DNA from 2 places in the Stenotrophomonas sp. YJH_SMC_106-19 genome. Region 1 is predicted to be linked to the other one. Evidence: riboswitches for the same ligand, from Rfam matches in the RefSeq annotation. Region 1 holds a riboswitch; the other holds the start of a gene.
What was found. Region 1 has a riboswitch for glycine ahead of AC5P5M_RS05805 (trimeric intracellular cation channel family protein). Riboswitches for the same ligand answer to the same signal wherever they lie in the genome.
Positions count from the first base shown of each region.

Region 2: it holds a riboswitch for glycine, as region 1 does, so the genes downstream of both, gcvP (aminomethyl-transferring glycine dehydrogenase) here and AC5P5M_RS05805 (trimeric intracellular cation channel family protein) in region 1, are expected to answer to the same signal.

Region 1 is NZ_JCAFRQ010000001.1:1,297,452-1,303,017, forward strand. Features, by position in the region: gene AC5P5M_RS05785 (NYN domain-containing protein) at 1-548, opposite strand, end outside; gene AC5P5M_RS05790 (NAD(P)/FAD-dependent oxidoreductase) at 668-1,948, shown strand; gene AC5P5M_RS05795 (hypothetical protein) at 2,015-2,425, opposite strand; gene AC5P5M_RS05800 (GIY-YIG nuclease family protein) at 2,563-2,838, opposite strand; glycine riboswitch at 2,878-2,967, shown strand; glycine riboswitch at 2,981-3,086, shown strand; gene AC5P5M_RS05805 (trimeric intracellular cation channel family protein) at 3,169-3,786, shown strand; gene AC5P5M_RS05810 (3-deoxy-7-phosphoheptulonate synthase) at 3,984-5,057, opposite strand; gene AC5P5M_RS05815 (hypothetical protein) at 5,315-5,566, opposite strand, start outside.
Region 2 is NZ_JCAFRQ010000001.1:623,389-628,954, forward strand. Features, by position in the region: gene AC5P5M_RS02860 (M2 family metallopeptidase) at 1-295, shown strand, start outside; gene AC5P5M_RS02865 (hypothetical protein) at 401-790, opposite strand; gene AC5P5M_RS02870 (multidrug effflux MFS transporter) at 903-2,129, opposite strand; glycine riboswitch at 2,431-2,533, shown strand; gene gcvP (aminomethyl-transferring glycine dehydrogenase) at 2,596-5,463, shown strand; gene AC5P5M_RS02880 (VOC family protein) at 5,547-5,566, opposite strand, start outside.

The DNA of each region.
Region 1 (5,566 bases):
CCGCTCTTGCGCGGGCGCACTTCGTCGCCGCTGCCCGTTTCACCGGTGGCCGGCTCGATGGCACCCGGCTCTGCCGTGCCCTGTTCCACTTCCGGCACGCTGGCATGGGCCTGGCCCAGTGCTTCCAGATAGGTGAATTTGGAACAGGCATTGACGAAGGGTTCCGGCGTCTTCTTTTCGCCGAAGCCATACACCTTCACCCCGTCGGTCAACAGGCGCATCACCATTGGAGTGAAATCAGCATCGCTGGAGACGATGGCGAAGCCGTCGAGGTTGCGCGCGTACAGCAGGTCCATCGCATCGATCACCATGGCCATGTCCGAGGCGTTCTTGCCCTTGCTGTAGGCGAACTGCTGGATGGGCCGGATCGCGTACTCGTGCAGCACCGCCTCCCAGCCTTTCAGCCGTGGGCTCTTCCAGTTGCCGTAGGCACGGCGGACATTGGCCACGCCGTAGCGGGCCACCTCCGCCAGCACTTCGTCGATCTTCGATGCGGGCGCGTTGTCGGCGTCGATCAACAGGGCGATGCGCTTTTCCGGTTCGCTCATGGGCCTCTCGCTGGCGGTTGCCTGAATCCGAGTATCGCCGATCCGCGCGCACGCTGACGTGACAGGCCGCCGCCGTGCGAAGATGCCGGACGGTTCCCCATGCCCCCTGGAGTGAGTCGATGAGTCGTGAGCGCGTTCCCCACCTGGTCGTTGTCGGCGGCGGTTTTGCCGGCCTCTGGGCCACCCGTGCGCTGGCACGCGAACGCATCCGCATCACCCTGGTCGACCGCCGCAACCATCACCTGTTCCAGCCGCTGCTGTACCAGGTGGCGACCGCAGGCCTGTCAGCGCCGGACATTGCCGCACCGCTGCGCCACATCCTCGGCCACCAGCGCAACGTGGAAGTGCGGCTCGGTGAGGTCGTGGCCATCGACAGGCAGCTCCGCCAGGTGCGGCTGGCCGACGGCAGCACGCTGGACTACGACAGCCTGCTGCTGGCTACCGGCGCCACTCACGCCTACTTCGGCAACGACCAGTGGGCCGATGATGCGCCCGGCCTGAAGACCCTCGACGATGCCATTGCCCTGCGCCGCAAGCTGCTGCTGGCGTTCGAGCGCGCCGAAGCCGAACCGGACCCGGCCAGGAAGGCGGCGTGGCTCAGCTTTGCCGTCGTCGGCGGCGGCCCGACCGGCGTCGAACTGGCGGGCACCCTGGCCGAGATTGCACGCCATACGCTGCGCAATGAATTCCGCCACATCGATCCGGCCAGCGCCAAGGTGCGCCTGGTGGAAGCCGGTCCACGCGTGCTGTCCTCGTTCCCGGAAGTGCTCTCGCTGAAGGCGCGCCGGCAGCTGGAAAAGCTGGGTGTGGAAGTGCTGACCGGAACGCCGGTGAGCAACATCGACAGCCAGGGCTTCACGCTGGGTGACCAGTTCGTGCCGGCGCGCACCGTGGTGTGGGCGGCCGGCGTGGCCGCCTCGCCGCTGGCGCGCACGCTGGACGTGCCACTGGACCGTGCCGGGCGCGTGCAGGTGCAGCCGGACCTGACCCTGCCCGGGCATCCGGAACTGTTCGTGGCCGGCGATCTGGCCGCGGTGAACCAGGCCAACGGCAAGCCCGTGCCCGGCGTAGCGCCCGCCGCCAAGCAGATGGGCAAGTACGTGGCCGAGGTCATCCGTGCACGCCTGCACGGCAGGCCGGAGCCCGGGCCCTTCAAGTACGCGGACTACGGCAACCTGGCCACCATCGGCCGCATGGCCGCCATCGTGCACCTGGGGCGCCTGCAGCTGTCGGGCGTGCTGGCCTGGTGGTTCTGGCTGGCCGCGCACGTGTTCTTCCTGATCGGCTTCCGCAACCGCATCGTGGTGCTGCTGAACTGGGCGGTGGCGTATTGGAGCTACCAGCGCAGCGCACGCATCATCTTCGGCGATGACCAGGATGACCGCCGGCCGAAACGGTAGTGCAGGTCTGCAACGGGGTCAGATCCCTTTCCTGCGGAAAGGGATCTGACCCCACATGGTGTGAACCTACTGCTGCATCAGGCCCATTTCGTCAGCACTCACCTGCATATACATGAACGCAGCGGCCTCGTCGGACATTGACTGCCCCGGCGGAAAGCTGTCGAGCCACGCGGTGATACGCGCATGACGGTCTTTCAATGCATCGCCCATCGCTTGCTTCTCCGCGTCAGTGGCACGTTCCTGCATCTCGCTGCGCAGCAGGTCATCGCCGATGCCCCATTTTTCGGCGAGCGGAATCAGATCGACCAGTTCGGCCGGCACCAGATCGCGGCGTAAACGGGGCGTATTCGGAGCGGTCAGGCCACGCTGCGAGGCCAGCTCGGCGGCGGTACCGATCTGCCCGTGCTGAAGCGGCGACGGCGGTGCCGGTGTCTGCGTGCAGGCCTGCAGGGCCAAGCAGAGGGTCAACAGCAGCATCCAACGGACCTTCATCGGATCGATCCCTGTGTCGATGGTCGCAGCGATAATCGCATGGTCAGAGTTCCTGTCGTCGCATGTTGTGAATGTCCTGAACCTAGTGATGGCGGAGGGCCGGAGCCGAGCACGGCCCGTCTCTAAAGAATTCCCTCGGTCGGCGCCTGCAACCACGCCAGCTTGCGCTCGCGCGGCAGCTGTTTGAGCTGCCACTCGGCGCGCGAGGCGGCGGAGCGGTCCGGGTACTCGCGCACGGCCAGGATGCGCAGCGGCGGACGGGCCCGGGTGTAGCGCGCCCCCGTACCGGCGCGATGGGCGGCGAAACGCGCGTCCACGTCGGTGCTGATGCCAGCGTAGTAGCTGCCATCGCGGCATTCGAGCAGGTACAGGAACCACGGGCGGTGGGACGGGGCCATGCCGGGATTATGCCGTGCTGCACCGCAGCGGATATACTGCGCGCGAATGCAGGAGAGAGGCGCCGCGCTGGCGCCCGCCGAAGGCGCAGGCTCCCATGATCGCTCAGGCCGGTGGGCTGGAATCCCACCAACCATGCATTCGACTCGCCGAGCTGGAGAGAGGTCACCGGGCATGCCCGGTACGATCCGCCGAAGGGGCACGCGGCCTACGCCGCTGAACTCTCAGGCAAAAGGACAGCGGGAGCGGCACCGGTCATCGTCATCCCGTCATTGCGCAGGCAATGGCGGCGTCCGCGCATGGCCGGCCCCACCGCGTCCGGAGCCTGTTCCATGTTGCTGTCCATCATCTACCTGATCGCCATTTCCGCCGAAGCCATGACCGGCGCACTGTCCGCGGGACGCCGCCGCATGGATCTGTTCGGCGTGGTCATGATCGCCTGCGTTACCGCGCTCGGCGGTGGTTCACTGCGCGACATCCTGCTTGGCCATTATCCGCTGGGCTGGGTCAAACATCCCGAGTACCTCGGCTTCACCGTGTGCGCGGCGCTGATCGCCACCTGGGTCGCACGCTGGATGCACCACTTCCGCCGCACCTTCCTGGTGCTCGACGGCCTGGGCCTGATCGCCTTCACCCTGATCGGTTGCTCGATCGCACGCGAGGCCGGTCATGCCACACCGATCGTGCTGATCGCAGGCATGCTGACCGGTGCGTTCGGCGGCGTGCTGCGCGACATTCTGTGCAACGAAGTGCCCCTGATCTTCCAGAAGGAGCTGTACGCGATCATCGCGCTGCTGACCGGCGCCGCCTATCTGCTGCTGCTGCACTGGAACGTGCCCGATGCCACGGCCATCCTGTGCTGCCTGGCGGGCGGCTTCGCCCTGCGCCTGCTGGCGATCCACTACCGCTGGGAAATGCCGAAGTTCGTGTATCACGACGAAGTGCATTGAACGATGGCGTGTTCGCCGGGCGTGGCCCGGCGCTCCCCTTCGTGCCCTGCACCACCCCGGCGATGGACCTGGCGCTGTCGCTCATGCGCAGCGCCAGGCGCATCGCCGGTGCGGACGGGCCGGTCTCCAACTCCGACCGGCCCTGATCGCGGCCGCACCCCCGCAGGCGCTGGCCGCCATCCACACACATGCCGCGCTCAGGCGGCTTCTGACACCGTCACTTCGCGACGGGCGCGCACGGCCGCAGCCAGTCGCTCCAGCACCGTCACGGTGGTGTCCCAGTCGATGCAGCCATCGGTGATGCTCTGCCCGTAGACCAGCGGCTGGCCTTGCACCAGTTCCTGCCGGCCTCCCACCAGATGGCTCTCGATCATCACGCCCACGATGCGCTGTTCGCCGTCCTCCAGCTGAACGGCGATGTCTTCGATCACCTTCGGCTGGTTTTCCGGCTTTTTCAGGCTGTTGGCATGGCTGGCATCGATCATCAGCCGCGTCGGCAGCCTGGCCTTGGCCAGTGCCTGGCAGGCGTCGGCCACGCTGGCCGCGTCGTAGTTCGGCTGCTTGCCGCCGCGCAGGATCACATGGCAATCCGGGTTGCCGGTGGTCGAAACGATGGCGGTGCCGCCCTGCTTGGTCACCGACAGGAAGTGATGCGGGTTGGAGGCCGCGCCGACCGCATCGGCCGCGATCTTGACGTTGCCATCGGTGCCGTTCTTGAAGCCCACCGGGCACGACAGGCCGGAGGCCAGTTCGCGGTGCACCTGGCTTTCGGTGGTGCGTGCGCCGATCGCGCCCCATGCCACCAGGTCGGCGATGTACTGCGGCGAGATCACGTCGAGGAATTCAACGCCGGCCGGCAGGCCCAGCTTGTTGATGTCGCGCAGCAGGCCGCGGGCAATGCGCAGGCCCTTGTCGATCCGGAAGCTGCCGTCCAGGTCCGGGTCATTGATCAGGCCCTTCCAGCCCACCGTGGTGCGCGGCTTCTCGAAGTACACGCGCATGACGATCTCGAGCTCGCCGGCCAGCGCGTCGCGCAGCGGCTTCAAGCGCTGTGCGTACTCGATGGCCGCATTCGGATCGTGGATCGAACACGGGCCGACCACGACCGCCAGGCGATCATCGCGGCCATGCAGGATCTGGTGCAGGGCCGCGCGCGAAGCACTGACGGTGTCGGAGGCTTCATCGTCACACGGCAGCATCGCCAGCAGCTGGGCAGGCGGTGTGAGCGGTTCGATGGTGCGGATGCGCAGGTCGTCGGTATGGGGGGGCATGGGGGAGGTCTCCGGTACGTAGGGGGTCCCCAGCGAGGCGGCATGAAAAAAGCCGCCAGGTTCGCTGGCGGCTTTCGGGAATGCGTCTGAAGCTTTCTTCAGGGTGAGCGCAGTCCTTCCTCCGCCAGTGGCTTCGGAAAGTAATACCAGTAAAAGCGGGTAGCGGCTGCGTTCATGGGGTGTATTGATAGCACAGCTTCTGCGCAGCACAAAATGTTTCATCCGCAACTGGGGAAGCGGTTCAGCAGCACGACGATCTAGCGGCTGCCATGCACTTCCACGTCCAGCAGCAGGCCCTCGTGGATATCGGCCCAGCGCTCCAGCACCTGATCCAGCTCCCGCCTCGCCTCCTCCAACTGCTCGGGGTTGAGCAGGGACCGCGCCGTGTAGAGATCGGAGACCAGCCGCCGCAGTGTCGATTCCGGTATCGCCACCGAGGGCCCGTCCACATCCGGCAACTGCAACGCCGGGGTGTCGCCGGGAGGGCCGAACAGCGTGACCTGGAGCGT
Region 2 (5,566 bases), 670 kb from region 1:
CATCCTGCAGTTCCAGTTCTACAAGGGCCTGTGCGATGCATCGGGTTACAAGGGCCCGCTGCACGAGTGCACCTTCTACGGCAACAAGGAAGCCGGCCAGAAGTACTGGGCGATGCTCAGCAAGGGCGCCAGCCAGCCGTGGCAGGCCACGCTGAAGGAGCTGACCGGCACCGACAAGCTGGATGCCGGCCCGATGATCGAGTACTTCAGCCCGGTCAATGAGTGGCTCAAGCAGCAGAACGAAGGCCAGATGTGCGGCTGGCAGGCCAGCGCTGCGGCCCCGGTGGCGAAATGAGAAAAGGGGCGGATCCGCGAGGATCCGCCCCTTTCGTTCCGGTGGCGCCGGGCCATGCCCGGCGGCCTTGATCGCACCGCTGCGTTCGCCGGGCATGGCCCGGCGCTACCCCTTCTTCGCGGCCAGCTGCGCGGCCAGCGCGGATTTGAATTCCTCGAACGTCTGCCCTTGTGCCTGCGCTTCGGCCTGCGCGGCATCGCGCAGCGCGTCGGAATACATCAGACGCACCGGCGTACCGTTGCGCTCGTGCAGTTCACCGGCTTGCATGATCAACGCCAGTACCTGCGCGGCGCTCTCGCTATGCCCTGCGATACGGCCATCCATGCCCAGCACCCACTCGCCATCGCGGCGCACGACACCTGCCAGCAGCGTGCGCTGCGCATCACGCAGTTCGGCATGCGGCTCCACGGGCGAAGCCTGCGCAGCGGCGCGGCTGGCGGCCTGCGCTTCCTTGCGGCGGCGCTGGTCGCGGCGGATCTTGGAGGAGATGGACATGGGCGCTACCGCTGCGTGGGGGGCGCAAGGATAACGCACCCCGGCCGTTGCGCCGCTTCACGTCGCCTGGCGCGCGCCGCGGCGCAGCCCGCGAGCCGTCGCCGCCGTGGGCTCACGCCTCCGTGCAGGCCGCCTGGGCGGTGCGCTCGCGCAGATGCTCCCAGTACCAGAACACAAACCCGGCGGCGAAGAAGCCGGCCTGGCCCAGCGCCAGATGCAGCGGGCTGGCACTGAGCAGGGGCGACACGACGCCGGCCACCACGGTGCTGACCATCAGCTGCGCGAAGGCCTGCAGCGACGAGGCCAGGCCGCGCTGGTGCGGATACATGTCGAGCACGGCCAGCGCCAGGATCGGGAAGATCAGCGCCATGCCCATGCCGCCCAGGAAAATGGGCAGTACCGCCCACGGCAGCGCGAACTGCGGCGCCAGCACCACGTAGCCGACGTTGAGCAGTGTCGACAGCGCGCACAGGGAGAAGCCGATGGTCACCTGCCGGGTCGGCGTGGTGTGCCCGGCCATGCGCCCGGACAGGAACGCGCCGGCCGTCATGCCACCGATGGTGGGAATGAACAGCCAGGCGAAGTCGCCTTCGCCCAGATGCAGGTGCTGCATCACGAACACCGGCGCGGACGCGATGTACAGGAAAATGCCGCCGAAGCCGATGCTGCCGGCCAGTGCCAGGCGCAGGAAACGCGGGTTGAAGCCGATGCGCACATAGTCACGCAGCAGTGCGCGCGGCGACAGCGGTACCCGCGCCTCCGGCGGATGCGTTTCCGGCAGGAAGCGCGCGGTGGCCACCAGCAGCACCAGCGAGAACACCACGAGGAACCAGAAGATCAGCGGCCAGCCGGCACCGCTGAGCAGAATCCAGCCACCGATGATCGGGGCGATGGCCGGCGCGATGCCGAACAGCATCGAGACCTGGCTCATCAACCGCTGGGCGTCATGGCCGTGGTACAGGTCACGGATCACCGCGCGGCCGACGATCATGCCCACGCCCGCCGACAGGCCCTGCAGCGCGCGGAACGCCAGCAGGGTCGGCAGGTCAGTGGACAGCGCGCAGCCGACCGAGGCCCCGGCAAACACCACCAGGCCGCCGAGAATCACCCGCTTGCGGCCCCAGGCATCGGACAGCGGCCCGTGCGCCAGGCTCATCAGGCCATAGAACAGCAGGTAGACGCTGATGGTCTGCTGGACGGCCACCTCATCCACCGCCAGGCGCTGGGCCAGCTGCGGGAAGGCCGGGAAAATGGTGTCGATGGAGAACGGGCCGAACATGGCCAGGCCCGCGAGCAGCAGGGCCATGCGACGGGTGGACGGAGCAACAGCGGCGGTCATGTGAACGGTGTCCGGCAAGGCCATGCGCGGCACGCACGGCGGGCGCCGGTCCCGCTGCAGCAGGGACGGCGCCAGATGAATTCGGGTATCCGCCCATGATAGGCGGGGAATGCGCCCGATGCCATGCAGCACCGCACAAAACGGACGCCCCGGGCCATCGGCCATTCAGGCGCAGGCCCTGCCCGGGCGGCCCCGGCAGCAGGCCATAACCGGCTATAATCGGCGGGCAACACGGTGGGAGAAGCGGAACACCGCTGCCGAAGGCGCAACGCCCGTAATCGCTCAGGCCCGATACCACCCGCAACACAACTCTGGAGAGACCGGTTCGATCCGGCGCCGAAGGGGCACGAAGCTGCGGCCAGCCGCGCTTCCAAACTCTCAGGCAAAAGGACAGAGGGGCGCCCCGCAGCCCGCCATCCGGCGGCCTGTGCCCGTGCGTGTGCCCTTTCCTGACGGATCCTTCGCCATGTCCCAGAACACCCCTTCCCTGCGTGAGCTCGAGCACCACAGTGCGTTCGTCGAGCGCCATATCGGCCCCAATGACGCCGAGATCGCGCAGATGCTCGACGTCGTCGGCCACGCGTCGCTGGATGCGATGACCGATGCCATCGTGCCGGCCAAGATCAAGTCGCCGGCAGCGCTGGCGCTGCCGGAGTCGATCACCGAAGTGGAGGCGCTGGCGAAGATCCGCGCGATCGCCGACAAGAACACCGTGCTGCGCAGCTTCATCGGCCAGGGGTATTACGGCACCCACACGCCGAACGTGATCCTGCGCAACATCCTGGAAAACCCGGCCTGGTACACCGCCTACACCCCGTACCAGGCAGAGATCTCGCAGGGCCGCATGGAAGCGCTGATCAACTTCCAGACCCTGTGCGCCGACCTGACCGGCATGGAGATCGCCAACGCCTCGCTGCTGGACGAAGCCACCGCAGCGGCCGAAGCGATGACCCTGGCCAAGCGTTCGGCCAAGTCGAAGTCGGACACCTTCTTCGTGCACGATGCCGTGCACCCGCAGACCCTGGAGCTGCTGCGCACCCGCGCCGAGCCCATGGGCATCGTGCTGCGCGTCGGCACCCCGGCCGAAGCGCTGGAAGCGGACAGCTTCGGCGTGCTGCTGCAGTACCCGGATACGTTCGGCCAGGTGGCCGACTACCGGGCACTGGTCGAGGCCGTGCATGCACGCGGCGGCCTGGTCGCCGTGGCCACCGATCTGCTGGCGCTGACCCTGCTCGCCGCACCTGGCGAATGGGGCGCGGACATCGTGGTCGGCAACAGCCAGCGTTTCGGCGTGCCGTTCGGCTTCGGTGGCCCGCACGCGGCGTTCATGGCCTGCCGTGACGCCTACAAGCGCTCGATGCCCGGCCGCCTGATCGGCGTCTCAATCGATGCGCAGGGCAACCCGGCTTACCGCCTGACCCTGCAGACCCGCGAGCAGCATATCCGCCGCGAGAAGGCCACCTCCAACATCTGTACCGCACAGGTCCTGCTGGCGGTGATGGCCTCGATGTACGCTGTCTACCACGGTCCGGAAGGCCTGACCCGCATCGCCCGCCGCACCCACCGCCTGGCCGCGATCCTGGCCGCCGCACTGCGCAAGGCCGGCGTGCAGGTTGCTGGCGACTTCTTCGACACCCTGCACGTCACCGGTGTGCACGCCGATGAGATCCACGCCAAGGCGCGCGCCGCCGGCTACAACCTGCGCGCGATCGACAGCGACTCGGTCGGCATCAGCCTGGACGAGACCGCCACCCGCGCCGATGTGGTCGCGCTGGCCGCCGTCTTCGGTGCCCAAGCCGATGTGGATGCACTGGATGCCAGCACCGCCGACGCGCTGCCGGCCGGGCTGCTGCGCCAGTCCGCGTTCCTGACCCATCCGGTGTTCAACACGCACCACAGCGAGCACGAACTGCTGCGCTACCTGCGTTCACTGGCCGACAAGGACCTGGCGATGGACCGCACGATGATCCCGCTGGGCTCGTGCACCATGAAGCTCAACGCCACCGCCGAGATGATCCCGGTGACCTGGCCGGAGTTCTCGCAGATCCATCCGCTGGTGCCGGCCGACCAGGCGCTGGGCTACAAGGAACTGATCGAGTCGCTGGAAGCGATGCTGGTCGAATGCACCGGCTACGATGCGGTCAGCCTGCAGCCGAACTCGGGTGCACAGGGCGAGTACGCCGGCCTGCTGGCGATCCGCGCCTACCACCGCTCGCGTGGTGAGGAGCATCGCGACATCTGCCTGATTCCGGATTCGGCCCACGGTACCAACCCGGCCTCGGCACAGATGTGCGGCATGAAGGTGGTGGTCACCAAGACCGATGCCAACGGCAATGTCGATGTCGAGGACATCCGCCTCAACGCCGAGAAGTACAGCGACCGCCTGGCCGCGATCATGATGACCTACCCGTCCACGCACGGCGTGTTCGAGGAGGAGGTGGTCGAGATCTGCGAGATCATCCACAAGCACGGCGGCCAGGTGTACACCGACGGTGCCAACATGAACGCCCTGGTCGGCGTGGCCAAGCCGGGCAAGTGGGGTTCGGACGTTTCCCACCTGAACCTGCACAAGACCTTCTGCATCCCGCACGGCGGCGGCGGCCCGGGCGTCGGCCCGTGCGCGGTCAAGGCGCACCTGGCCCCGTTCCTGCCGGGCAAGCTGGGTGACAACGGCCCCGTCGGCATGGTCAGCGCCGCCAGCTTCGGCAGCGCCTCGATCCTGCCGATCAGCTGGATGTACATCGCGATGATGGGCCGCGAGGGCCTGCGCAAGGCGACCCAGGTCGCGCAGCTCAATGCCAACTACATCGCCAAGCGCCTGGCGCCGCACTTCAGGACGCTGTACACCGGCCGCAACGGCCTGGTGGCGCATGAGTGCATCCTCGATGTGCGCCCGCTGGAGAAGAGCAGCGGCATCGGCGCCGAGGACGTGGCCAAGCGCCTGATCGACTTCGGCTTCCACGCGCCGACGCTGAGCTTCCCGGTGGCCGGCACGCTGATGGTCGAGCCCACCGAAAGCGAGTCGCTGCATGAGCTGGACCGCTTCATCGATGCCATGATCCAGATCCGCGAGGAAATCCGTGCGATCGAGGATGGCCGCCTGGACCGCGAGGACAATCCGCTGAAGAACGCGCCGCACACCGCCACTGCGGTGACGGCCAGCGAGTGGACCCACGCCTACCCGCGCGAGCTGGCCGCCTTCCCGCTGCCCAGCCTGAAGCTGCAGAAGTACTGGCCGCCGGTGGCCCGCGTCGACAACGTCTACGGCGACAAGAACGTGATGTGCGCCTGCATCCCGGTCGACGCCTACAAGGACGATGAAGTCGAAGCGTGATTGACGGAACGGCCCGCGCAAGCGGGCCGTTTTCGTTTACGGTAGCGCCGGGCCATGCCCGGCGAGCGCAGCGGCTGAACCGATCACGGATCCGGCATCTGCC